Regions from separate parts of the Micromonospora sp. M42 genome, predicted to be linked through region 1. Evidence: riboswitches for the same ligand, from Rfam matches in the RefSeq annotation. Region 1 holds a riboswitch; the other holds the start of a gene.
What was found. Region 1 has a riboswitch for thiamine pyrophosphate ahead of MCBG_RS26880 (ECF transporter S component). Riboswitches for the same ligand answer to the same signal wherever they lie in the genome.

Region 1 (11,819 bases):
GCAGCACATACCACCCGACCCAAGATCCCTACCACGTGACACATGTATCGGGACTTCAACGCTGACAGATGTCATGGGACTGAACAGCCCCTGGAGGGACCATTTCCTACCAAGATCTTCCCCGACGCCGGTCGATCATGAAGTTGGCGGCGACAAAACGGGCAACCCGTGCCGTCAACTTCATGATCAACGGGGGCGGGGCGGGGCGGGGCGAGGGTGGGGTCAGCCGATCAGGGGGCGGAAGGTGCCCAGGGCGATGCTTGTCGCCAGAGCGGCGGCGGCCAGGAGGGCCGCTCCCACGACCAGCAGCGTGTCCGCGCCGGTGAAGCGCTGCGGGCGGGCCACGGTGCGCGGCGTACCCGCGTCGAAGCCCCGGGCGTCCATCGCGACGGCGAGCCGTGTACCGCGCCGGATCGCGCCCACCAACAGCGTGAACGCGGTCGACCCGAACAGCCGCAGCTTCGCCACCGGATTGCGGCCGGCGTCCACGCCACGGGCCCGCCGGGCCATGCTGATCATCCGCCACTCCTGCTCCAGCAGCGGCACCATCCGGAACGCGGCCAGCGCGCCGATGGCGAACCGGGCGGGTGCCTTCGCGTTCTGGATCAGCGCGTCGGCCAGGTCGGTCGGGTCGGTGGTGGCGAACACGACGATGCCGGGCAGCGCCACCGCGAGCATCCGCAGCACCAGGCCCAGCGCCGTGACGAGCACCCCTTCGGTGACCAGGACCGGCCCGGCCTGGAGCAGCACCGGGCCGGAACGGTCGGCCGCGAAGAGCACAAGCGTGACCAGGATGCCGACGGCACCGGCGAGCAGCGGCCAGGCGCGGCGGGCCAGCACCCGGTAGCGGACGCCGAACAGCGGCAGCACCGCGAGTTCGACGGCGATGGCGACGGCCGGGGCCACCGGATCGAGCGTCGCCACCAGGATCAGCGTGAACACCATCGCGGCGGCCAGCTTCGCCACCGGGTTGCGCCGGGCCAGCGGAGCGCCCGGCGCGGCGACCGGTTCGACGTTGATCACGAGGACGCCCCCAGGGTGAGCGTCCGGTCGGCCAGCGCGGCCACGAAGTCCTCGTCGTGGGTCACCGCCACCACGCCGTGCCCGGCGTCGCGCAGCTCGGCGAGCAGGTCGATCAGTTCCAGCCACGTGCGCCGGTCCTGGCCGAACGTGGGCTCGTCGCAGATCAGCAGGCGGGGCGCGGTGGCCAGGGCCGTCGCCACGCTCAGCCGCCGCGCCTCGCCACCCGAGAGGGTGTACGGGTTGGCGCCGGCCAGCCGGTCCAGCCGCAGCCGCTCCAGCAGGGCGTCCACTGTGGCGCTGACCGCTGCCTGGGGCTGCCCGGTGCGGCGCGGGCCGAGCGCCAGCTCGTCGCGGACGGTGGCGGTGACGAACTGGTGTTCCGGGTCCTGGAACACCGAGCCGATCCGGCGTACCAGCGCGGGCGCCCGCCAGCGGTACGGGGAAGTGCGCGCGTCCCGCCCGGCCAGTTCCGCCGACGCGGTGACGCCGCCCGTGCCGGGTTTCAGCAGGCCGCCCAGGAGCAGCGCCAGCGTGGACTTGCCGGCCCCGTTGGGGCCGAGGACGGCGAGCGCCTCGCCGGCGCGTACCCGAAGATCGGTGGGGTCGAGCCGCGGCGTCAGGCCGAGCCGCTCCGCGGTGAGCAGCACGTCGCCGGGCGGCGTGGTGGCGTGCCGGGGTGGCGTGACGTGGCCGGGTACCCAGACCCCGGCGGCGGCCAGCGCGTCGCCGTGCGCGGCGAAGACCGCAGCGGGCGGCCCGTCGGCGCGCACCCCGCCGCCCGGTTCCAGCACCACCACGCGGTCGACCAGCGGCAGCGCCTCGGTGACCCGGTGCTCCACCAGGACCATCGTGGTGTCCGTGTCGAGCGCGTCCGCGACGGCCCGGCGGATCAGCGCGGCGCCGGCCGGGTCGAGGTTGGCGGTGGGCTCGTCGAGCAGCAGCAGTCCGGGGCGCAGCGCGAGCGTGCCGGCCAGGGCGAGCCGCTGCTGCTCGCCGCCGCTGAGCGCGGCGGTCGGGCGGTCCCGGTCGTACGGGAAGCCGACCCGGCGCAGCGCCTCGTCGACGCGGGGCCAGATCTCCCCGGCGGGCACGCCCCGGTTCTCCAGCCCGAACGCGACGTCGTCGCCGGAACGGGCCATGACGAGCTGGGTCTGCGGATCCTGGAACAGGATGCCGACGCGCTCGCGGGCCTTGCGCGGGTCCAGCCCGTCGATCTCGACGGTGCCCTCCTGCTCGCCGGAGTCCTCCGGCAGCAGCCCGGCCAGCGCCGCCAGCAGCGTGCTCTTACCGGCGCCGGAGGGTCCGAGCAGCAGCACCCGCTCGCCGCTCTCCACGCGCAGATCCACCCCGCGCAGAGCCCAGCGTTTCCGTCCCCCGTGCCGCCACCCGAACCCCCGCAGCACCACCCCGCTCACCGCCCACCACCCCCTCTCCCGGCCCAGCCTGCGTGATCAAGGAGTTCGCGTCCGGAAAACCGTGCCCGGCGGACGCAAACTCCTTGATCACCGGGGCGGGGCGAGCCGTCAGACCAGGGCTCGGTCGCGGCCGGCGGGGAAGCGGTCCAGGACGCCGGTGTTCGCCAGCGCGCGGGTGAGGGCCACCGCACCCAGGCCGGCCACCAGCAGACAGCTGAGCACGCCGAACGCGATGTAGGGCAGCCGGAACGTCGTCCAGCTCGTGCCGGGGTACCAGTAGAGGGCGTCGAACAGCGTGGCGAAGAGGCCGCCGCACGCACCGGCGAGCGCCGCCGTGAGCGGCCGGTAGACGCGGTACCGGGTGGCCGCGAAGACCGCCTCGACGCCCAGGCCCTGCACCGCGCCCTGGAGGATCGCCATCGCACCGTAGGGGGAGCCGAGCAGCACCGAGACCGCCGAGGCGACCGTCTCGGTGAGCAGGGCCGCCCCCGGCTTGCGGACGATCAGCGCGCTCAGCACAGCCGGGATGAGCCAGACGCCGTACATGACCGACTGGAGCGGGGCGAAGAAGGCGAACGGCCCGTCGCTGCCCTTCCAGAGGATGTTCCAGAGCTGGAACACGACGCCGAAGGTGACGGCGATGACCGAGGCGACGACGATGTCGACGGTACGCCAGCGGTTGCTGTCGGTGTGGTTCACGGTTGGCTCCCAGTTCGTCGAGGTGAACCAGGAGAAGACGCACGCCGCGCCCGGTGGTCACCGGACGGCGACGCGGCTGGAGGTCGACCGAACTCCCTGCGCTGGCATTACCCAGATCAGGTTCGAGGGTCTGCGGGCACCGGCCCGCACTCTCAGCGCTGTGCGCTCCCCTGTCGGATGTGAAGTTGTCTCGTCGCAGACGCTAGCACCGACCACGGGCCCCGGCCCAGCAGGGCGAGTGTCGGTATGGTGGCGATCATGCTGGTGGATGCGCGGGGACTGACGTTCGAGGTACGCGCCGGCGGCCCCGAGGGCGGTGACCCGGTCCTGCTGCTGCACGGCTTCCCGCAGCACTCCGGCGAGTGGGACGCGGTGACGCCCGCGCTGCACGCCGCCGGGCTGCGCACGTACGCGCTCGATCAGCGCGGCTACTCGCCCGGCGCGCGGCCGGCGGACGTCGGGGCGTACCGGATTCCGGAGCTGGTGGCCGACGCGGCCGGCGTGCTGGATTCCCTCGGGGTGACCCGCGCCCACCTGGTCGGCCACGACTGGGGCGCGATCGTGGCGTGGGGTCTGGCGGCGGCGCACCCGGAGCGGGTGCGGACGCTGACCGCGGTGTCGGTGCCGCACCCGGCCGCGATGGGGCACGCGCTCGCCACCGACCCGCGGCAGAAGGTCAAGTCCGCGTACATAGCGTTGTTCCGTAAGCCCGGTACGGCGGAAAAGGTGCTGCTGGCGTGGAACGGTGCCACGCTGCGCAAGCTGCTCAGCGGCGTGGGCGACGCCGGCGCGGTGGCCCGGTACGCCGAGCCGATGCGCGAGCCGGGGGCGTTGACGGCGGCGCTGAACTGGTACCGGGCGATGACCGGGGCGGACATGAAGGCGGTCGCCCCGGTCGGGGTGCCCACCACGTTCGTCTGGAGCGACAAGGACGTGGCGATCGGCCGGACGGCCGCGCAGGCGTGCGCCGCGCACGTCACAGGTGACTACCGATTCGTGACGCTGCCCGGCGTCAGCCACTGGATCCCGGACGAGGCGCCCGGCCCGCTGGCCGAGGCGATCCTCGCCCGGTGCGCAGGAACGGAGGAGGCATGACGGTGAGCGCCGAGGCGTACCTGGCGGTGGTGACCGAGACGATCGGCCGGGTCGCCGCCGAACAGCGGCGCAACGTGGCCGACGCGGCCGACCTGATCGCGGCGGCGCTGCGCGCCGATGGTGTGGTGCACGCGTTCGGCACCGGGCACTCCGAGGCGCTGGCCATGGAGATCGCCGGTCGGGCCGGCGGGCTGGTGCCCACGAACCGGATCGCGTTGCGTGACCTGGTGCTGGTCGGCGGCGACCCGGCCGACGTGCTCGGCCCGAAGCTGGAACGCGACCCGGCGGTGGCGCACCGCCTCTACGAGCTGGCGCCGATCCGGCCGCAGGACGTGTTCGTGCTCGCCTCGAACTCGGGCGTGAACGGGGCGATGGTCGAGTTCGCGTCCATCGTGAAGGAACGCGGGCACGGCCTGGTGGCGATCACGTCGGCGCAGCACTCGGCCCGGATGACGTCGCGGCACCCGTCCGGCCGCAAGCTCGCCGACTTCGCCGACGTGGTGCTGGACAACGGCGCCCCGTACGGCGACGCCACGCTGCCGCTGCCGGGCGGCGGCGCGGTGGGCGCGGTCTCGTCGATCACCGCGGCGCTGCTGGCCCAGCAGATCGTCGCCGAGGTGGTGGCCCGGCTGGTCGCGGCGGGGGAGCGTCCGCCGGTCTACCTGTCCGCGAACATCACCGGCGGCGACGAGCACAACGCCGAGCTGGAGGCACGGTACGCGGGGCGGATCCGCCGCGGTTCCTGAACCGGTTTCGTGATCATCCGTACGGGGCACAGGCGGTCCTGCCGGTGGGCGTTCACCCGCCGGCCGTGCCGTCTCCCGGGGAGGTCCGCGAGTGTCGAAGGAATCCGAGAAGCAGCGCTGGCAGCGCAACTTCGCCGATCTGTTGCAGGAGCTGCGCGTCGCGCAGACCGGCGTGCAGATCCTGTTCGCCTTCCTGCTGACGCTGCCGTTCAGCGCCGGGTTCGACCGGACCACCGAGTTCCAGCGTGACGTCTACATCCTGGCGCTGCTGACCGCCGCCGCCTCCGCCGCGATGATCATTTCTCCGGTGGCGTTCCACCGGGCGCTGTTCCGCCAGGGCCGCAAGCCGGAACTGGTGCGCTTCGCCCACCGGATGGCCACCGGCGGCCTGTTCTTCATGCTGATCGCGATGGTCAGCTCGGTCCTGCTGGTCTCCGACTTCGTGCTGGACCGGCCGATCGCGTTCCTGCTCAGCGCGCTCACCGGCCTCTGGTTCCTGATCTTCTGGGCGATCCTGCCGTTCAGCCGCCGCAACTGGGGCGACGACGACATCGACGACGAGGACGACGACCCGCAGACGCTCACCGGCGGCTGACCGTCCGCCAAATCGGACGTGCACGCGGCGCTACCCCTGGGTAACACCCGGGGGTAGCGTCGTTTTCGTCGAGCGCGTCGACGCAGCCGGACCGACGAGGAGGCAGCCGTGACCACGACACAGAACAGCCGGCCCGAGTCCCCCGACGGCGCGGGGCCGCTGCCCGGAGAGGCGGGCCAGGTCACCGAGAAGGAGGCCCGCCAAGTCGCCGAGGCGGCCCGCGAGTCGGCCTGGGACCGGCCCAGCTTCGGCAAGGAGTTGTTCCTCGGCCGGTTCCGGCTCGACCTGATCGACCCGTGGCCCCGCCCCGACCCGGCCGAGGTGGCCCGTGCCGACGAGTTCCTCGGCTCGCTGCGGGCGTACCTGGGGTCCGAGGTGGACGGTGAGGCGATCGAGCGGGACGCGCGCATCCCCGACGAGGTGTTCCACGGACTGGCCGGGCTGGGCGCGTTCGGCATGAAGATCGACCGCAAGTACGGCGGACTGGGGCTGAGCAACCTGCACTACTGCCGGGCGCTGATGCTCGTCGGCTCGGTGAGCCCGGCGGTCAGCGCGCTGCTCTCCGCGCACCAGTCGATCGGCGTGCCGCAGCCGCTGAAGATGTTCGGCACGCCCGAGCAGAAGGACCGGTTCCTGCCCGGGCTAGCCGCCGGTGAGGTTTCCGCGTTCCTGCTCACCGAGCCGGACGTCGGCTCCGACCCGGCCCGGCTCGCCACCACCGCCGAGCCGACGGCGGACGGCACCGGCTACCGGCTCAACGGGGTGAAACTCTGGGCCACCAACGGCACGCTCGCCACCCTGCTCGTGGTGATGGCCCGGGTGCCGGCCGGCGAGGGGCGGCGCGGCGGCATCACCGCGTTCGTGGTGGAGGGCGACAGCGACGGCATCACCGTCGAGCGGCGCAACTCCTTCGTCGGGCTGCGCGGCCTGGAGAACAGCCTCACCCGCTTCCACGACGTGTTCGTGCCGGCCGAGAACGTGATCGGCGGCGAGGGCAAGGGCCTGAAGATCGCGCTGACCACGTTGAACACCGGCCGTCTCTCGCTGCCGGCGATGTGCGTGGGCGCCGGGAAGTGGGCGCTGAACGTGGCCCGGGAGTGGGCGGCGGACCGGGTCCAGTGGGGCCGACCGGTGGCCGAGCACGAGGCGGTGGCGAAGAAACTGTCGTTCATCGCCGCCACCACGTACGGCATGGAGTCCATGCTCGACCTGTCCTGCATGCTCGCCGACGACGACCGCAACGACATCCGGATCGAGGCGGCGCTGGTCAAGCTCTACGCCAGCGAGATGGCGTGGCGGATCGCCGACGAGCTGATCCAGATCCGCGGCGGACGCGGGTACGAGACGGCCGACTCGCTCGCCGCCCGGGGCGAACGGCCCGCCGCCGTCGAGCAGCTCCTGCGTGACCTGCGGATCAACCGGATCTTCGAGGGCTCCACCGAGATCATGCACCTGCTGATCGCCCGCGAGGCGGTCGACGCGCACCTGTCGGTGGCAGGCGACATCATCGACCCGGACGCCGGGCTGGGCCGCAAGGCGAAGGCAGGCGCTCGGGCCGGCGCCTTCTACGCGAAGTGGCTGCCCACGCTCGCTGTCGGCAAGGGGCAGACGCCCGGGGCGTACCAGGAGTTCGGGCCGCTGGCCGGGCACCTGCGCCACGTCGAGCGGACCTCCCGCAAGCTGGCCCGGTCGACGTTCTACGCGATGTCCCGGTGGCAGGGGAAGATGGAGCGTAAGCAGGCGTTCCTCGGCCGGGTGGTGGACATCGGCGCGGAGCTGTTCGCGATGAGCGCGGTCTGCGTCCGGGCCTACGCCGAGCGGGACGCGCACCCGGAGAACGTCGAGCTGGCCGACCTGTTCTGCCGTCAGGCGCGGCTGCGCGTCGACGAGCTGTTCACCGGCCTGTGGTCGAACACCGACTCGGTCGACGTGGCCGCCGCCAAGCGGATCGTCGCCGGCCGGTACGCCTCGCTGGAGGACGGCGTCCTCACGCCGCCCGCCGACCTGCCGTGGGTGGCGCGCTGGGAACCGGGGCCGTCCACCGCCGAGGACGTGCGCCGCCGCATCCCGCCGGCCCGCTGACCAAACCGCTACGCCTCGGCGCGCCCGCGCGGCGGTCGTCGTCCGCCGGTGCGGTGCCGGGTTCCGGCGTGCTGCGCCTGCGGACGGCACCGTCCGTCGGCCCACGCGGAGTCCGGCGACTGCCCGGCCGCGCAGGAACTTCGGCCGCGCCCCACCGGTCTCCGTTCCCGAACCGGGGGAGCGAGCTGGTGTCGCGGCGTGGCCCGGGCCCGTGGCCGTGGTGCCGGACCTGCGGCGTGCCGTCGGACCGGCGGTCCTCAGGCGGGGCCAGCGACCCGTTACGCGGTGTCACGTGGTGCCAGAGGAAGGACTCTGTGTTGGCGTTATGCCTCTCAGTCATAAATATGACTCAGAGGCATAACGCCGAGAAGTGCATCAGCCGGGAGCCGGGAGCCGGGACGTCAGCGGCCGCCGCGCAGCCCCAGCCCGCGCAGCTCCAGCGCGGCGAGCGCGTCGACGGTCGCGTCGTCGCCGCGCCGCCACGCCTCGGCGACGTCCGGCGCGATCCGGTTCAGCTTCGACAGCGGCTGACCGGCCAGCGCGCGCAGCGCCAGCAGGTCCCGGCCGGCCGGCGCGCCGGCCAGGGCCTTCGCCGCGCCTGCCCGGCGCATCCAGCGCACCCGCAGCGGCAGCCAGCCGAACAGCACCAGGCCGAGCGGGAACACCAGCACCGCGATGGTCAGCCCGAGCGCCAGCTGCCCGACCAGCTCCTGCTGGTCGCGGCCGGCCTCGGCTACCGCGCGCGCGGCGTCGGCGGCCCGGGTGAACGGCGCGGTCAGCTCGTCGCCGACCAGCGGCACGCGGCCGACCTTGCCGCCGGCGTCGGCCAGGTTGTCGGCGAGGCCACCGCCGGCCCCCTCCAGCTTCTGCCCGGGTACGGCGAGCTTCTCGACCACGTCGTGCAGCCACAGCGCGAAGCGGATCGCCGCGTACACCCAGGCGACCACGAGCAGGTCGGTGAGGCACTGGCGGGCGGCGGTGGGAAAGCGGTCGGCGTAAATCTTCACGCCGGACAGCCTGCCACGGCTCGGCCCTGCCGGCACGAGACAGTTTCGCGCCTCAGGAGGGCCCTTCCCCGGCGTGGCTGACCGCGTCCGCCACGATGTGCGCGACGTGGTCGTCCACCAGGGCGTACGCGATCTCCCGGCCGCGCCGCGACCCGCGTACCACCCCGGCGCCGCGCAGCACCCGCAGGTGCTGGGAGACCAGCGGCTGTGGCGCGCCGAGCTTCTCGACCAGCTCGTGCACGCAGCGCTCGCCCTCGGCCAGCTCGCTGACGATCGCGAGCCGGATCGGGGCCGAGAGCGCGCGCAGCAGGTCACCCGCGCCCTCGAAGGCGTCGTACCCGTTCGTGCCGGTCACCCTGTAACGGTAACCAATCCCAGCTGCGTCAGCCGGTAGGGCCTCATCCGAGCAGCACCTCGTGCTCGGCGGGCTCGACCGGCGGCGCGGCCCGGTCGCTCCCGCTCCGGCGTCGCAGCGCCCGCACACCGGCCGCGCCGAGCGCGACCAGCAGGAACGAGCCGATCGCCACCAGCACCACCGACGCGCCGGGGGCGGTGTCCGCGGTGGCCGCCACCCAGACGCCGGCGCCGGCGGCGAACAGCCCCAGGGCCATGGCCGCCGCCATGGTGGACCGGAAGCCCCGGGTCACCTGCTGCGCGGTGGCCACCGGCACCACCATCAGCGCGCTGATCAGCAGCACCCCGACCGCCCGCATGGCGATGGTCACCGTGATCGCGGTGCCGACCGCGATGATCAGGTTCAGCGCGCGTACCGGCAGGCCGGAGACGCGCGCGTACTCCTCGTCGTGGCAGACCGCGAACAGCGCCGGGCGCAGCACCAGCATGGTCACCAGCAGCGCCGCGCCGAGCACGCCGATGGTGACCAGGTCGCCCTGCGAGGTGGTGGTCAGCGACCCGAACAGGTACGCGTTGAGCGCCCCGCTGCTGGCGTCGGAGAGCCCGACCAGCACCACGCCACCGGCGATGCCGCCGTAGAACAGCAGCGCCAGCGCCAGGTCGCCGGAGGTGCGCCCGTACGCGCGGACCAGCTCGATGACGATCGCGCCGAGCGTCGCGGCGATCACCGCCACCAGCACGGGGGAGCGGTTGAGCAGCAGGCCGGCGCCGACGCCGGTGAGCGCCACGTGCCCGATCCCGTCGCCGATCAGGGCCAGCCGCCGCTGCACCAGGTAGATGCCGAGCGCCGGCGCGGCCAGCCCGATGATCAGCGCGCCGACCAGGGCGCGGAGCATGAAGTCGTACTGGAAGAGGTCCATCTCAGATGCCTGTCCAGAGCCGGGCGGGCTCCTCGTCGCAGTGCGGGTGCACGTGCTCGTGGTCGGGGTCGGCGTGGTGGCCGGCGGGTTCCGGCACGGCGCCGTCGTGGGCGATGCCGCCCTGGTGCACCACCACGGCCCGGCTGATCAGCGGGCGCAGCGGGCCCAGCTCGTGCGCGACGAGCAGCACCGTCCCGCCGCCGTCACGGAACGAGCGCAGCGCCCCGGCGAACGCCTCCTGGCTGGCCGCGTCCACCCCGGCGGTCGGCTCGTCGAGCACCAGCAGCTCCGGCCCGCCGGCGAGCGCGCGGGCGATCAGGGTGCGCTGCTGCTGGCCGCCGGAGAGCGTGGACACCGGGTCGCCGACCCGGTCGGCGAGCCCGACCGCGTCCAGCGCCGCCGCCACCGCCTCCCGGTCCGCCCGTCCGGCGGGCCGCAGCACGCCGCGGCGGGCCAGCCGCCCGGACGCCACCACCTCGCGTACGGTGGCGGGCACTCCGCTGCCCGCGCCGAGCCGCTGCGGCACGTACCCGATTCGGTGCCACTGCCGGAAGCGGCGCTGCGGCGTGCCGAACAGGGCGACCGACCCGGTGCCGACCGGCACCAGGCCGAGCGCGGCGCGCACGAGCGTCGACTTGCCGGAGCCGTTGGCGCCGAGCACGGCGACCACCTCGCCGGCGGTCACTGTCAACGAGACGTCACGCAGCACCGGGCGGCCGTCGTAGCCGACTGTGGCGTGCGCGATCTCGATCACGGGTGGGGTCATGAACAGTCCAGAGCGGTTCGCAGGGTCTGCAGGTTGGTACGCATCGCGGAGAGGTAGTCGCCGTCGGCGGGCGGGCCCTCCAGCGGGTCCAGCACCGCCGTCTTCGCGCCCACCTCACGCGCGATCGTCTCGGCGACCTTCGGGCTGACCAGCGTCTCGAAGAAGATCGTGCCGGCCTGGTGCTCCCGGGCCTCCTCGGCGACCTCGGCGAGGCGCTGCGGCGACGGCTCGGACTCAGGGGTGAGCCCGCTGATGCCGATCTGCTCCAGTTGGTAGCGCTCGGTGAGGTAGCCGAACGCGGTGTGGCTGGTGACGATCTCCCGGCGCTTGCAGGTGCGCAGGCCGTCGGCGTACTCGGTGTCCAGCTTCGTCAGCTCGGCGCGCAGCGCGCCCGCGCGGGCGGTGTAGTCGGCGGCGTGCTCCGGGTCGGCCTTGCCGAGGCGCTCGGCGAGCTTGTCGCCGATGGTGGCCAGCCGGGTCGGGTCGAGCCAGACGTGCGGGTCCTTGCCGCCGCCCTCCCCGGAGTGCCCGGCCTCGCCCTCGTGGTCGTGGTCGTGGCCACCGGCGGCGGCGTCGCGCAGCGGTGTCACGCCCGCCACGTCGAACGCGCGGTCGCCGCCGTTCTGCTCCACCGCCTCGTCCACCGCCGGCTGGAAGCCGCTGAGGTAGACGACCACGTCGGCGTCGACGACCTGGCCGACCTGCCGCGGGTTGAGTTCCAGGTCGTGCGGCTCCGCGCCGGGCTTGGTCAGGTTGCTGACCGAGACCGTGTCGCCGCCGATCCGCTCGGACAGGAACTGCAGCGGGTAGAACGCGGCCACCACGCCGACCTTGCCCGGCTCGCTCGCGGCGCCGGTGCCGTCCGCGCAGGCGGTCAGGCCGGCGGCGGCGAGCAGGGCGGTTGCGGTGGCGGTCAGGACACGGCGGGGTGCGCGAACGGTCATGGGCTCAACTGTCCGCGACAACGAAAACTATTGTCAAAAACGCATGATTGCATGTCAGCGCAGGTCAGCTCGGCTCTGCTTCCGTACGTCAGCCGACCATGAGCTTCGCCAGCGCCACCGCGATCAACAGGGTGAGCATCACCAGCCGGAACATCCGGGTCGCCGGCGCCTGC
Region 2 (11,819 bases), 730 kb from region 1:
ACGAAGGAGACGGAGTACCTGCTCCAGCTTCGTGAGAAGCAGAAGGCCCGTCGTGTCTACGGCGTGCTGGAGAAGCAGTTCCGCGGCTACTACGAAGAGGCCGTGAGCAAGGAGGCCAAGACCGGCGAGGTCCTGCTGCAGATCCTCGAGTCGCGGCTGGACAACGTGGTCTACCGGGCCGGCTACGCCAAGTCCCGGGACATGGCCCGCCAGCTGGTCAAGCACGGCCACTTCACGGTGAACGGCAAGAAGGTCGACATCCCGTCGTACCGCGTCAAGGAGCACGACATCGTCGAGGTGCGTGCCAAGAGCAAGGAGCTCACCCCGTTCCTCGTGGCGCAGGGTGAGGCCGGCTCGCGGACCGTTCCGGCGTGGCTGGAGGCGATCCCGAGCCAGCTGAAGATCCTCGTGCACTCGCTCCCGGCCCGCCAGGTGATCGACACCCAGGTCCAGGAGCAGCTGATCGTCGAGCTCTACTCCAAGTAAGGGCTCGTTGCGGTGGCCCGTCCTCCGGGGCGGGCCACCGGAACAGTTGTGTCGTGGGCGTCAAATAGCGGGCGCCCCGGAAGAGAAGAGAAAAGATGCTCATCAGCCAGCGACCGTCTCTCTCCGAAGAGTCGATCAACGAGACCCGCTCCCGGTTCACCATCGAGCCGCTGGAGCCCGGCTTCGGCTACACGCTGGGCAACTCGCTGCGGCGTACGCTGCTGTCCTCCATCCCCGGTGCGGCGGTCACCTCGATCAAGATCGACGGTGTGCTGCACGAGTTCACCACGATCCCCGGGGTCAAGGAGGACGTGGTCGAGCTCGTCATGAACATCAAGGAGCTGTGCGTCAGCTCCGAGCACGACGAGCCGGTCAGCATGTACCTGCGCAAGCAGGGCCCGGGCGACGTGACCGCCGGTGACATCCAGCCCCCGGCCGGTGTCTCGGTGCACAACCCGGACCTGAAGCTCGCCACCCTCAACGGCAAGGGCCGGCTCGACATGGAGCTGACCGTCGAGCGGGGTCGCGGCTACGTCACCGCGGCGCAGAACAAGCAGGCGGGCGCCGAGATCGGCCGGATCCCGGTCGACTCGATCTACTCGCCGGTGCTCAAGGTGACGTACCGGGTCGAGGCGACCCGTGTCGAGCAGCGGACCGACTTCGACCGGCTGATCATCGACGTCGAGACCAAGCCGTCGATGGGCCCGCGTACCGCGCTGGCCTCGGCCGGCTCGACGCTGGTGGAGCTGTTCGGGCTCGCCCGTGAGCTGGACGAGACCGCTGAGGGCATCGACATCGGGCCGTCCCCGCAGGACGCCCAGCTGGCGGCCGACCTGGCCCTGCCGATCGAGGAGCTGGACCTGACCGTCCGCTCCTACAACTGCCTCAAGCGCGAGGGCATCAACTCCGTTGGTGAGCTCATCGGGCGTACCGAGGCCGACCTCCTCGACATCCGCAACTTCGGCCAGAAGTCGATCGACGAGGTCAAGATGAAGCTCGCCGGGATGGGCCTGGGGCTGAAGGACTCGGCTCCGAACTTCGACCCGGCGCACGTCGTGGACGCCTTCGGTGAGGCGGACTACGACACCGACGACTACCGCGAGACCGAGCAGCTCTAGTCCGCGCTGCCGCCACACCTGAGGAGCACCAAGCATGCCCACGCCCACCAAGGGCCCCCGCCTCGGCGGCAGCCCCGCGCACGAGCGGCTGATGCTGGCCAACCTGGCCACCGCGCTGTTCCAGCACGGCAAGATCCAGACCACCGAGACGAAGGCCCGGCGGCTGCGTCCGCTGGCCGAGCAGCTCATCACCAAGGCCAAGCGCGGCGACCTCGCCTCGCGTCGCCGGGTGCTGGGCGTCGTCAAGGACAAGGACGTGGTCTACGCCCTGTTCGACCAGATCGCGCCCCGGTACGCCAACCGCAACGGTGGCTACACCCGGATCGTGAAGACCGGTCCGCGCAAGGGTGACGCCGCTCCGATGGCGATCATCGAGCTGGTGGAGGAGCTTCAGGTCGCCGAGCCGAAGGCGAACAAGAAGACCGCCGCCCGCAAGGCCGCGCAGCAGGACAAGGTCGAGGCCCTGGCCCCGGCCGAGGAGAAGCCGCGCTCCAGCGAGGGCGACCAGGACGCCGAGGCCCCGGTCTCCGCGTCGGGTGACACCGCCGCCGCCCGCGAGGACAGCGACGAGGCCACCGAGAACGACAAGGCCTGAGATCAGGCTCGACCGGGCCCGGCATCCCCTCGGGGGTGCCGGGCCCGTCGCCGTCGACAGGAGGTACGAGGTGGACGAGCGGATCCGGCTGCGGCTGGACGTCTCGTACGACGGCACGGACTTCTCCGGCTGGGCGCCCCAGCCGACCCGGCGCACCGTGGCCGGCGTGCTCATGCAGACGCTGGACCTGGTGCTCGGCGCGGGCACGGCGACCGGCCTGACGGTGGCCGGGCGTACCGACGCCGGGGTGCACGCCACCGGGCAGGTCTGCCACCTCGACCTGCCCGCCGCGGTGTGGCGGGAGCACGAGGGGCGGCTGCTGCGCCGGCTGGCCCGGCTCCTCCCGCCGGATGTGCGGGTACGCGCCATGACCGAGGTGCCGGCCGACTTCGACGCCCGCTTCTCGGCCACGTTCCGGCGTTACGAGTACCGGGTCACCGACGCCCCGTGGGGCGCCGAGCCGCTGCGCCGCCGGGACACCCTGGCCTGGCCGAAGCCGCTGGACCTCGCGGCGCTGAACGCCGCCGCGGCCGGGCTGGTGGGCGAGCACGACTTCGCCGCGTACTGCCGGCGCAAGGAGAACGCCACCACGCTGCGCGAGGTGACCCGGCTGGACTGGCGGCGCGACCCGGACGGGATCCTGGTCGCCACCGTGCAGGCCGACGCGTTCTGCCAGAACATGGTGCGCAGCCTGGTCGGGGCGATGCTGGTGGCCGGTGACGGGCGGCGGCCGGTGCAGTGGCCGGCCGGCCTGCTGACCCGGCGTGAGCGCTCCAGCGAGGTGACTGTGGCGCCCGCGCACGGCCTCGCCCTGGTCGCTGTGGGCTACCCGGCCGACCCGGCCGAGTACGCCCGCCGCGCCGATCTGACCCGCCGGTTGCGGGTGCCGGTGGCCGAGGGCTGACCGGAGGTCAGTCGGTGCCCCGCTGACCGGCGCTGTCCCCGGCCGACTCCGCGTCGGGCTGCCCGGCCGTTCCGGCCGCCGCACGACGGTCCAGCACAGCCCGGTTGAGGTGCAGTTCGACCATGTCGTACATGATCTCGCGGGCGGCTGCGTCGTCGCTGGGGATGCGTTCCCCGTCGGCGCGCGTGACCAGGCAGTAGGCGACGTAGTGCCCGCGTACCTGCCAGGCGACCCGGGCCGCGGCCTTCTCCACCACCTCGGTGTCGTCGCCCGCCGCCATGCCACGGAACCGTCCCTGGCGCGCGTCGAGCAGCGGCCGGATGCGGTCGCGTACCCGCTGGGCGGTGGCCACGTCGGTGAGGTTGAACAGACCGGCGGTGATCAGGTGGTCGCCGTCGGGGGAGCGGAGCGTGCCCCGCACGACCTGGTTGCAGCCGAGCCGGACCAGCAGGTCGGCGATCTCGCCGGTGGCCGCGACCTGACACTTCGTACTGGCCTGGGTCTTGAGCACCCGGTACGCCGGCTTTCCGTCGGTGAGCACCAGGTCCTTGGTCGGGAAGACCTCCTTGGCGGTGAGCGTCGCCTGGTCGGTGTCCCGGGAGTCCAGGTCGGTGCCGCCGGCCGGGGTGCTCGACTCGCTCGGCTGCGGGGTCGGCTGGCCGGCGGACGGCGTGGCCGTCCGCTCGTCCAGCAGCGCCGCGACGGCGAGCCCGGTGAGCGAGAGCAGCAGCAGTACGGCGGCGCCACCGACGAGCGTCTGCCAGAACCGGCTGCCGCCGTTGCGGCGGTCGGCGCGCCGGGCCCGGGGCAGTTTCGGAGACGTCGCCGGCGCGGGCGGTCGGGTTGGCGGGGATCGGCACCCGTCGGCCGGTTCGTCGCCGCCGGTACGGGCGCGGGCATGGGTGGCGCGGGCTGCGGCACCGGGGACGGCTCCCGTGGTGGCGCGGGCCGTCCCGGTGTCGGCGCCGGGGCCGGTGGCGCCGGAGCGGGTGCGCGGGTGTCGTCCGCCACCGCCTGCCCGTCGGGGTCGTCCTGCCCGGCCGCGCCGGCCGGCGGCAGCGCCGGTTGCGGGCGCGGCGGCGGGGGCAGCGACGGCGTGGGGAACCGGGAGCGTGACGGACCCGCGGGCGGCGGCGTCGTGGCTGCGGGCCCGTGCGGGGCCGACCCGGGCTTCGGGTACTCCAGGAAGGCGTCCTCATCGGACTCGTACCGGTACACCATGTGGCATAGAGTAGGACTGATTGTCCCTTTCAGGGGTAATATCGGGAAAATCTGGCGGAGTGGCGTCCGGCTCCGCCCCTGACACCGTTGCCGGAACCGCCCCGGCCCGGTGCGAGAATGCCTGCGTGACCGGCGACCACTACTTCACCGCTGAGCCCTCGGCCCCGGCCCGCCCGCGCGAGGTCGAGTTCACAGTCGCCGGGCGCGACTACACGCTCGGCTCGGCCGGTGGCGTCTTCTCCGCCGACCGGCTCGACCCCGGCACCGCCGTGCTGCTGCGCAAGGCCGACCTGCCGGCCGCCGACGTCACCGGCGCGCTGCTCGACATCGGCTGCGGCTTCGGCCCGATCACCTGCGTCCTCGCCACTGTCGCGCCGGAGGCCACCGTCTGGGCCGTGGACGTCAACGAGCGGGCCCGCGCCCTCACCACCGCCAACGCGGCAAGGGTCGGCGCCGCCGACCGGGTACGCGCCGTCGCGCCCGACGAGCTGCCGGCCGACGTCACCTTCACGCAGATCTGGTCCAACCCGCCCATCCACATCGGCAAACCGGAACTGCACGGCCTGCTGCTGCGCTGGCTGCCCCGGCTCGCCCCGGACGGCGTGGCCTGGCTCGTCGTCGCCCGGCACCTCGGCGGCGACTCGCTGCACCGCTGGCTGTTAGAGCAGGGCTGGTCCGTCGAGCGGCACGCCAGCCAGAAGGGCTACCGGGTGCTGCGCGTCACCCGGTAATCCGGTGTCGTCCAGCGGCCCGGCTCGGGCAGGATGCCCGCGTGGGATACGTGGACGTGGCAGCGGTCGGGCACATCCTCCCGGACGGGCGTGAGCTGTTCAGCGACGTCTCGTTCCGGGTCGGTGAGGGTGCCAAGGTGGCGCTGGTCGGCCCGAACGGCGCCGGCAAGACCACGCTGCTGCGGATGGTCGCCGGTGACCTGCCGGTGAAGACCGGCGCGATCGCGCGCTCCGGCGGGCTGGGCGTGATGCGGCAGTTCATCGGCATGATCGGCGACGAGTCCACGCTCGCCGACCTGGCGCTCTCCCTCGCCCCGCCCGCGCTGCGCGACGCCGGGCGGCGGCTCGCCGAGACCGAGGCGGCCATGCGGGCGGCCGAGGTCCGCGGCAAGTACAGCTCCGCCGCCGCCAAGGCCCAGCTCGCGTACGCCGAGGCGCTCGCCGCCTGGGGAGAGACCGGCGGTTACGACGCGGAGGTCCTCTTCGACACCGTCGCCACCATCGTGCTGGACCTGCCGTGGGACAGCGCCCGGGACCGGCCGGTGCGCACGCTCTCCGGCGGCCAGCAGAAACGCTTCGCGCTGGAACTGCTGCTGCGCGGCCCGGACGAGGTGCTGCTGCTCGACGAGCCGGACAACTTCCTCGACGTACCCGGCAAACGCTGGCTGGAGGGGCGGCTGCGCGAGTCGGCCAAGTCCGTGCTGTACGTCTCACACGACCGGGAACTGCTGGCCCAGACCGCCGACCGGGTCGTCGCGGTGGAGGGCGGCAGCGCCTGGGTGCACCCAGGCGGCTTCGCGAGCTGGCACGACGCCCGGGTCGCCCGGCACGCCCGCCTCGACGAGCTGCGCAAACGCTGGGACGAGGAGCACCAGAAGCTGCGCGAGCTGATGCTGATGTACAAGCAGAAGGCCGCGTACAACGACGGGATGGCGTCCCGCTACCAGGCCGCGCAGACCCGGCTGCGCAAGTTCGAGGAGGCCGGGCCGCCGCCCGTACCCCCGAAGGACCAGGACATCCGGATGCGCCTGACCGGCGGACGGACCGGCAAGCGCGCGGTCATCGCCGAGCAGTTGGAGCTGGACGGCCTGACGTACCCGTTCGACCTGGAACTCTGGTACGGCGACCGGGTCGCGGTGCTCGGCGCGAACGGCACCGGCAAGTCGCACTTCCTGCGCCTGCTGGCCCGCGGCGGCACCGACCCGGAGCCCGGCAACACGCCGGTCGACGGCGCCGCCGCGCTCGCGCCGGTCGCGCACGGCGGCGTGGTCCGGCTCGGCGCGCGGGTGCGGCCCGGGCACTTCTCGCAGACCCACGACCGCCCCGAGCTGATGGCGAAGACGCTGGTCGAGGTGCTGTGGCGCGGCGACGAGCACCGGACCGGCATGGACCGGCACGCGGCCATGGCGGCGCTGTCCCGGTACGAGCTGGCCGGTCAGGGCGACCAGCGGTTCGGCACGCTCTCCGGCGGTCAGCAGGCCCGCTTCCTGGTGCTGCTGCTGGAACTGTCCGGCGCGACGCTGCTGCTGCTCGACGAACCCACCGACAACCTCGACCTGGCCTCGGCCGAGGCGCTGGAGGCCGGGCTGACCGCGTTCGAGGGAACTGTCGTCGCGGTCACCCACGACAGGTGGTTCACCCGTACCTTCGACCGGTTCGTGCTGTTCCGCGGCGACGGTGACGTGGTGGAGACGCCGGAGCCGGTCTGGGACGTGGCCTGAGCCGCTCCCCGGGTGGGCCCCGGGGAGCGGGCATAGGGTGGATCTCGTGAGTGAGATGACCTATCGCCGGCTGGGCGACTCCGGGCTCGTGGTGTCAGTGGTCGGCATCGGCTGCAACAACTTCGGCCGCAAACTCGACCTCGACGGCACCCGGGCGGTGGTCGACGCCGCCCTCGACGCCGGGATCAACTTCTTCGACACCGCCGACATCTACGGCGAGCCGCAGGGCGCCTCCGAGGAACTGCTCGGCCAGGCGCTCAAAGGCCGCCGCGACGACGTGGTGGTGGCCACCAAGTTCGGCATGGACATGCACGGCGCGAACGGGCCGGACCACGACGCCCGGGGCGCCCGCCGCTACATCGCCCGCGCCGTCGAGGCGTCGCTGCGCCGGCTCGGCACCGACCACATCGACCTGTACCAGATGCACGAGCCCGACCCGGGCACCCCGATCGACGAGACGCTCGCCGCGCTCGACGACCTGGTGACCGCCGGCAAGGTGCGCTACCTGGGCAACTCCAACTTCGCCGGCTGGCAGATCGCCGACGCCGACTGGACCGCGTCGTCGCAGGGGCGTACCCGGTTCATCTCCGCGCAGAACCACTACTCGCTGGTGGAACGCGGGGTGGAGGCCGAGGTGATCCCCGCCTGCGAGCGGTTCGGCCTCGGCATGCTGCCGTTCTTCCCGCTGGCCAACGGGCTGCTCACCGGCAAGTACAAGCGCGGCGAGGCGCCCCCGGCCGGTAGCCGGCTGGCCGGCGGCGGCCGGTACGCCGAGCGGCTGGCCGCCGCGCGCTGGGACGTCATCGAGGCGATCGATGCGTACGCGGCCGAGCGCGGCATCAGCATGCTGCACGTGGCCATCGGCGGCCTGGCGGCCCGTCCCGCGGTGACGTCCGTGATCGCCGGCGCCACCACTCCCGACCAGGTGAAGGCGAACGCCGAAGCCGGCACGTGGCAGCCGTCCGACGAGGACCTGGCCGCCTTGGACGCCATCCTCTGACTGTCCGCGCTCGCGCGCTCGGGCTTGCACGTCGGGCGTGTGCTGGCGCGCTCGGGTTTGCACGTCGGGCGTGTGCTGGCGCGCTCGGGCCTGCACGTCGGGGCGTGTGCTCGTGTGTCGGGTGTGTGCGTCGGGGCGTGTGCTCACCCGTTTGGGCCTGCGCACACCGGGCTGCCCGCGCGCTCAGCTCACCCACGCGTTCGGCTCCGCCCGCACGTGGACTGTGCGCCCTCGGTTGGGGGCGCGCCGGCGCGGCCTGCGCACCATCAAGGCTCGCCCACGCGTCAGCCACCCATGGCGTGCCACCCACAGGCAGCGCTCACGACGAGTGGAACACCATGGGTGTCATAAGGGCCTTGAGACACCCATGGCGTTCCACTCGGGGCTGGATCTGGCGACGAGTGGAACGCGATGGGTGTTTGCGGGCGGGCCTCTGACGCCCGTGGTGTCTCGGGCGGCTCGACGGGTGGCGAGGCGGGGACTCAACGGGTGGCGGGCGGCGAAATGGGGGCCCGGTGGGTGGTGGGTGGCCCGGTGGGTGGTAGGTGGCGAAATGGGGGCCAGCGGTGACGTGTGGCGGGCCGGGGGCGTAGCGGGGTGAGGCTCGTGGCGCGGCGCGCGCGGGCACGGATCAGTGGTTCGCCTCGGTGGCACGACGTTCTGCCAAGGCCTGGCGCACCAGGGCCACTGTGGCGTCGGGCCGGCGTAGCACGTCGTCGGCGGTGAAGCGGAGCACGAGCCACCCGGCCGCGCGCAGCGCGTTCAGGCGAGCCACGTCCCGGCGGAAGTGAGCCCGTTCGCGGTGGTGGTCGCCGTCGTACTCGACCGCGATGCGGAGCGCCGGCCAGGCCAGGTCCACCCGGGCCACGAAGCGTCCACCGGCGCGTACCTCGTGCTGGGCGGTGAGCGGGCCGAGGCCGGCGTCGAGCAGGAGCAGCCGCAGGCGAGTCTCCATCGGGGACTCGCTCAACGGCTCGGCCAGCGCCAGCACCTCGCGCAACAGCGGAGCGCCCGGCCAGCCCGGCCGGGCGGCGGCGTAGGCCCGCAGGGCGGGCAGCTTCACGGCCCGGCGACGCAGCAGCGCCTCGACGGCGACCAACGCCTCGGCGAGTGAGCCCTGCCGGCCCAGGTCGAACGCCGTGCGAAGGGGCGTGGTGACCGGCAGCCCGCCGACGAGGGTGCGGTCCCGCTCCGGCAGCGGTGACCGGACCAACCGCAACCGTGGGTGCGGTCGCAGCCGCGCAGCAGTCGGCAACAGTACTGTCACCGGCGCGTCGCGGGGGAGCACGTCCGCGCCGAACAACCACGCGGCGCTGCGCCCCGCCAGCACGGCACCCGGCGGCAGGCGCAACGCCACCGCCTCGCACCACATCCGGTGGTCGTCGGCGCGGTACCCGTCCCGGTGCACGTACACGTCCGGCCGCAGGCGGATCCAGGTCTGCCCGCGCAGCATCGTCCAGGTGAGTAGCCCTTCGGAGACGGCACGGCTGCCCCGGAACGGCAGGATCGCCAGGCGGCGCGGAACACGGGCGGGAACGGACACCCAGGCAGCGTGTCGTGACGGGACGGTCACCCGCTGCCCCGATCCGGCGGACGGCTGGTTCCTGGGAAAAACCTCACCCGGGCTTCCGTACGGGCGGGAGGCGTCGTACGGTAGGCCGCAAGTGACCCACGGGAGCCCGGTGCGGACCGGGCTGAGAGGGGGGCTGGGAGCCCCCGACCGTCGAACCTGATCCGGGTAATGCCGGCGCAGGGAGGAGCGTTGCCGTGCTGTCCCTGGGACGACTGCATCTCATCACCGACACCCGGCCGGGGCGTGACCCGCTCGCCGTGCTGCGTGCCGCACTGCCCGTGGCGGGCGCAGACCTCGTCGTGCAGGTGCGCGTGGAGGACGACGCCACCGACCGGGAGGCGTACGAGCTGGCCCGGCTGGTGGTCGACGCCTGCCGGCCGTACGGCGCACAGTGCCTGGTCAACGACCGGCTGCACGTGGCGCTCGCGGTGGACGCCGCCGGTGGCCACGTCGGCGCGGACGACCTGCCGGTGCGTGCCGCGCGCCGGGTGCTCGGCCCGGACGCGGTGCTCGGCGCGACCGCTCGCGAACCGGTGACCGCCCGGGCCGCGGTGGACACGGGCGCGAGCTACCTGGGCGTGGGCCCGTGCCACGTCACCACCACCAAGTCCGGCCTGCCGGAAACCGATCGGCCCCGAGGGGATACGCGCGGTCGCCGAAGCGGTGACCGTGCCGGTGATCGCGATCGGCGGGGTGACCGCCGCGAGCGTGCCGGAGCTGCGGGCCGCCGGGGCGTACGGGGTGGCGGTGGTCGGCGCGCTCAGCGGGGCAGCCGATCCCGCGCACGCCACCGCCGAGCTGCTGCGGGCCTGACGTGTTAACAGGGGGCCCTTCCTCTACCGGAGGCGTTAACAGGGGGCCCTTCCTTAACGACGTGGCGGTGGTGGGGGGCGGGCCTGTCGGGTGGGCGATCGCGTGGCGGTGCGCGCAACGTGGACTGCGCGTGGTGGTGCACGACGACCGGCCCGGGTCGGGCGCGTCGTCGGTGGCCGCCGGGATGCTGTCGCCAGTCGCCGAGGCGTACTTCGGTGAGCACGAACTCACCGCGCTGCTCGTCGAGTCCGCCGCCCGCTGGCCCGGCTTCGCGACCGAGCTGGCCGAGGCGAGCGGCGTCGACATCGGCTACCGCACCGAGGGCACGCTCGTCGTCGGGCTCACCGCCGACGACCTGGCCGAGGCGAGGCGGCTGTGGTCGTACCAGCAGGGCCTGGAACTGCCGATCACGCCGCTGCGCCCGTCGGAGCTGCGCGACCGCGAGCCGGCGTTGGCGCCGCGCGTGCGCGGCGGCGCTGTCGCGCCCGGCGACCACCAGGTCGACCCGCGGCGGCTGGTCGTCGCGCTGCGCACGGCCGCGGAACGCGCCGGCGTGGAGCTGCGCCCGGCGCGCGTCGGCGCGCTGTCCGAGGTGGACGCGCGGGTCACAGTGGTCGCGGCCGGCTGCGGCGCGGCGGCGCTGACCGGCCTGCCGGTCCGCCCGGTGAAGGGCCAGGTGCTGCGGCTGCGCGCGCCGGGTGGCGGTCCGCCGGGCTTCCGGCACGTGATCCGGGGGTACGCGGACAGCGAGCCGGTCTACCTGGTGCCCCGGGACAGCGGCGAGGTCGTGGTCGGGGCGACGGTCGAGGAGCGCGCGGACACCGCTGTCACCGCCGGTGGCGTGCTGACACTGCTGCGCGCCGCCACGGAGCTGGTGCCGGAACTCGTCGAGTACGAGCTGGTGGAGGCAGTCGCCGGGCTGCGCCCCGGTACGCCGGACAACGCGCCGGTCATCGGGCCGCTGCCCGGGCAGCCGGGTGTGCTCGCCGCGACCGGACATCACCGGCACGGCATCGTGCTCACCCCGGTCACCGCCGACCTGGTCACCGAGCTGATCGTCACCGGCGAGCCGGATCCCGCGCTCGCCCCCTTCACCCCGGACCGCTTCGGGAAGGAGCGCACGTGGAACTGATCGTCAACGGCACCGGCCGGACGCTGCCCGAGGGCGTCACCGTCGCCGAGGTGGTCCGCACCGTCACCGACCGGGAGCGCGGGCTCGCCGTGGCGGTGAACGGCGAGGTGGTGCCGCGCGGCGGCTGGTCGGCGAGCGTTCTGCGCGACGGCGACCGGGTCGAGGTGCTCAGCGCCACCCAGGGCGGGTGAGCAGGATGTCCACGCTTGAGATCGGCGGGGTCGGGTTCGGCTCCCGGCTCATCCTCGGCACCGGTGGCGCGGCGAACCTGCACGTGCTGGAGGCGGCGATCCGCGCGGCCGGCACCGAGCTGGTGACGCTGGCGCTGCGCCGGGTCGACACCACGCCCGGCGGGTCGGGTGGCCTGCTCGACCTGGTGGAGCGGTGCGGCGTACGGCTGCTGCCGAACACCGCCGGCTGCCGTACCGCGGTGGAGGCGGTGAAGACGGCGCACCTGGCCCGGGAGGCGTTCGACACCGACTGGGTGAAGCTGGAGGTGATCGGCGACGAGCGCACGCTCCTGCC

Region 2: another riboswitch for thiamine pyrophosphate. It lies ahead of thiE (thiamine phosphate synthase); the one in region 1 lies ahead of MCBG_RS26880 (ECF transporter S component).

The regions. Positions count from the first base shown of each region.
Region 1 is NZ_KK037233.1:5,813,959-5,825,777, forward strand. Features, by position in the region: gene MCBG_RS26870 (energy-coupling factor transporter transmembrane component T family protein) at 223-1,023, opposite strand; gene MCBG_RS26875 (ABC transporter ATP-binding protein) at 1,020-2,438, opposite strand; gene MCBG_RS26880 (ECF transporter S component) at 2,547-3,137, opposite strand; TPP riboswitch at 3,213-3,319, opposite strand; gene MCBG_RS26885 (alpha/beta fold hydrolase) at 3,396-4,232, shown strand; gene MCBG_RS26890 (sugar isomerase domain-containing protein) at 4,229-4,978, shown strand; gene MCBG_RS26895 (DUF6328 family protein) at 5,070-5,573, shown strand; gene MCBG_RS26900 (acyl-CoA dehydrogenase family protein) at 5,682-7,655, shown strand; gene MCBG_RS26905 (hypothetical protein) at 8,057-8,662, opposite strand; gene MCBG_RS26910 (ArsR/SmtB family transcription factor) at 8,715-9,017, opposite strand; gene MCBG_RS26915 (metal ABC transporter permease) at 9,061-9,936, opposite strand; gene MCBG_RS26920 (metal ABC transporter ATP-binding protein) at 9,938-10,702, opposite strand; gene MCBG_RS26925 (metal ABC transporter substrate-binding protein) at 10,699-11,646, opposite strand; gene MCBG_RS26930 (DUF6703 family protein) at 11,735-11,819, opposite strand, start outside.
Region 2 is NZ_KK037233.1:5,088,064-5,099,882, forward strand. Features, by position in the region: gene rpsD (30S ribosomal protein S4) at 1-486, shown strand, start outside; gene MCBG_RS23515 (DNA-directed RNA polymerase subunit alpha) at 582-1,604, shown strand; gene rplQ (50S ribosomal protein L17) at 1,639-2,199, shown strand; gene truA (tRNA pseudouridine(38-40) synthase TruA) at 2,270-3,103, shown strand; gene MCBG_RS34325 (hypothetical protein) at 3,111-3,644, opposite strand; gene MCBG_RS23535 (class I SAM-dependent methyltransferase) at 4,450-5,055, shown strand; gene MCBG_RS23540 (ABC-F family ATP-binding cassette domain-containing protein) at 5,097-6,776, shown strand; gene MCBG_RS23545 (aldo/keto reductase) at 6,814-7,776, shown strand; gene MCBG_RS23550 (DUF559 domain-containing protein) at 8,408-9,319, opposite strand; TPP riboswitch at 9,438-9,549, shown strand; partial or broken gene thiE (thiamine phosphate synthase) at 9,544-10,162, shown strand; gene thiO (glycine oxidase ThiO) at 10,164-11,294, shown strand; gene thiS (sulfur carrier protein ThiS) at 11,285-11,485, shown strand; gene MCBG_RS23570 (thiazole synthase) at 11,491-11,819, shown strand, end outside.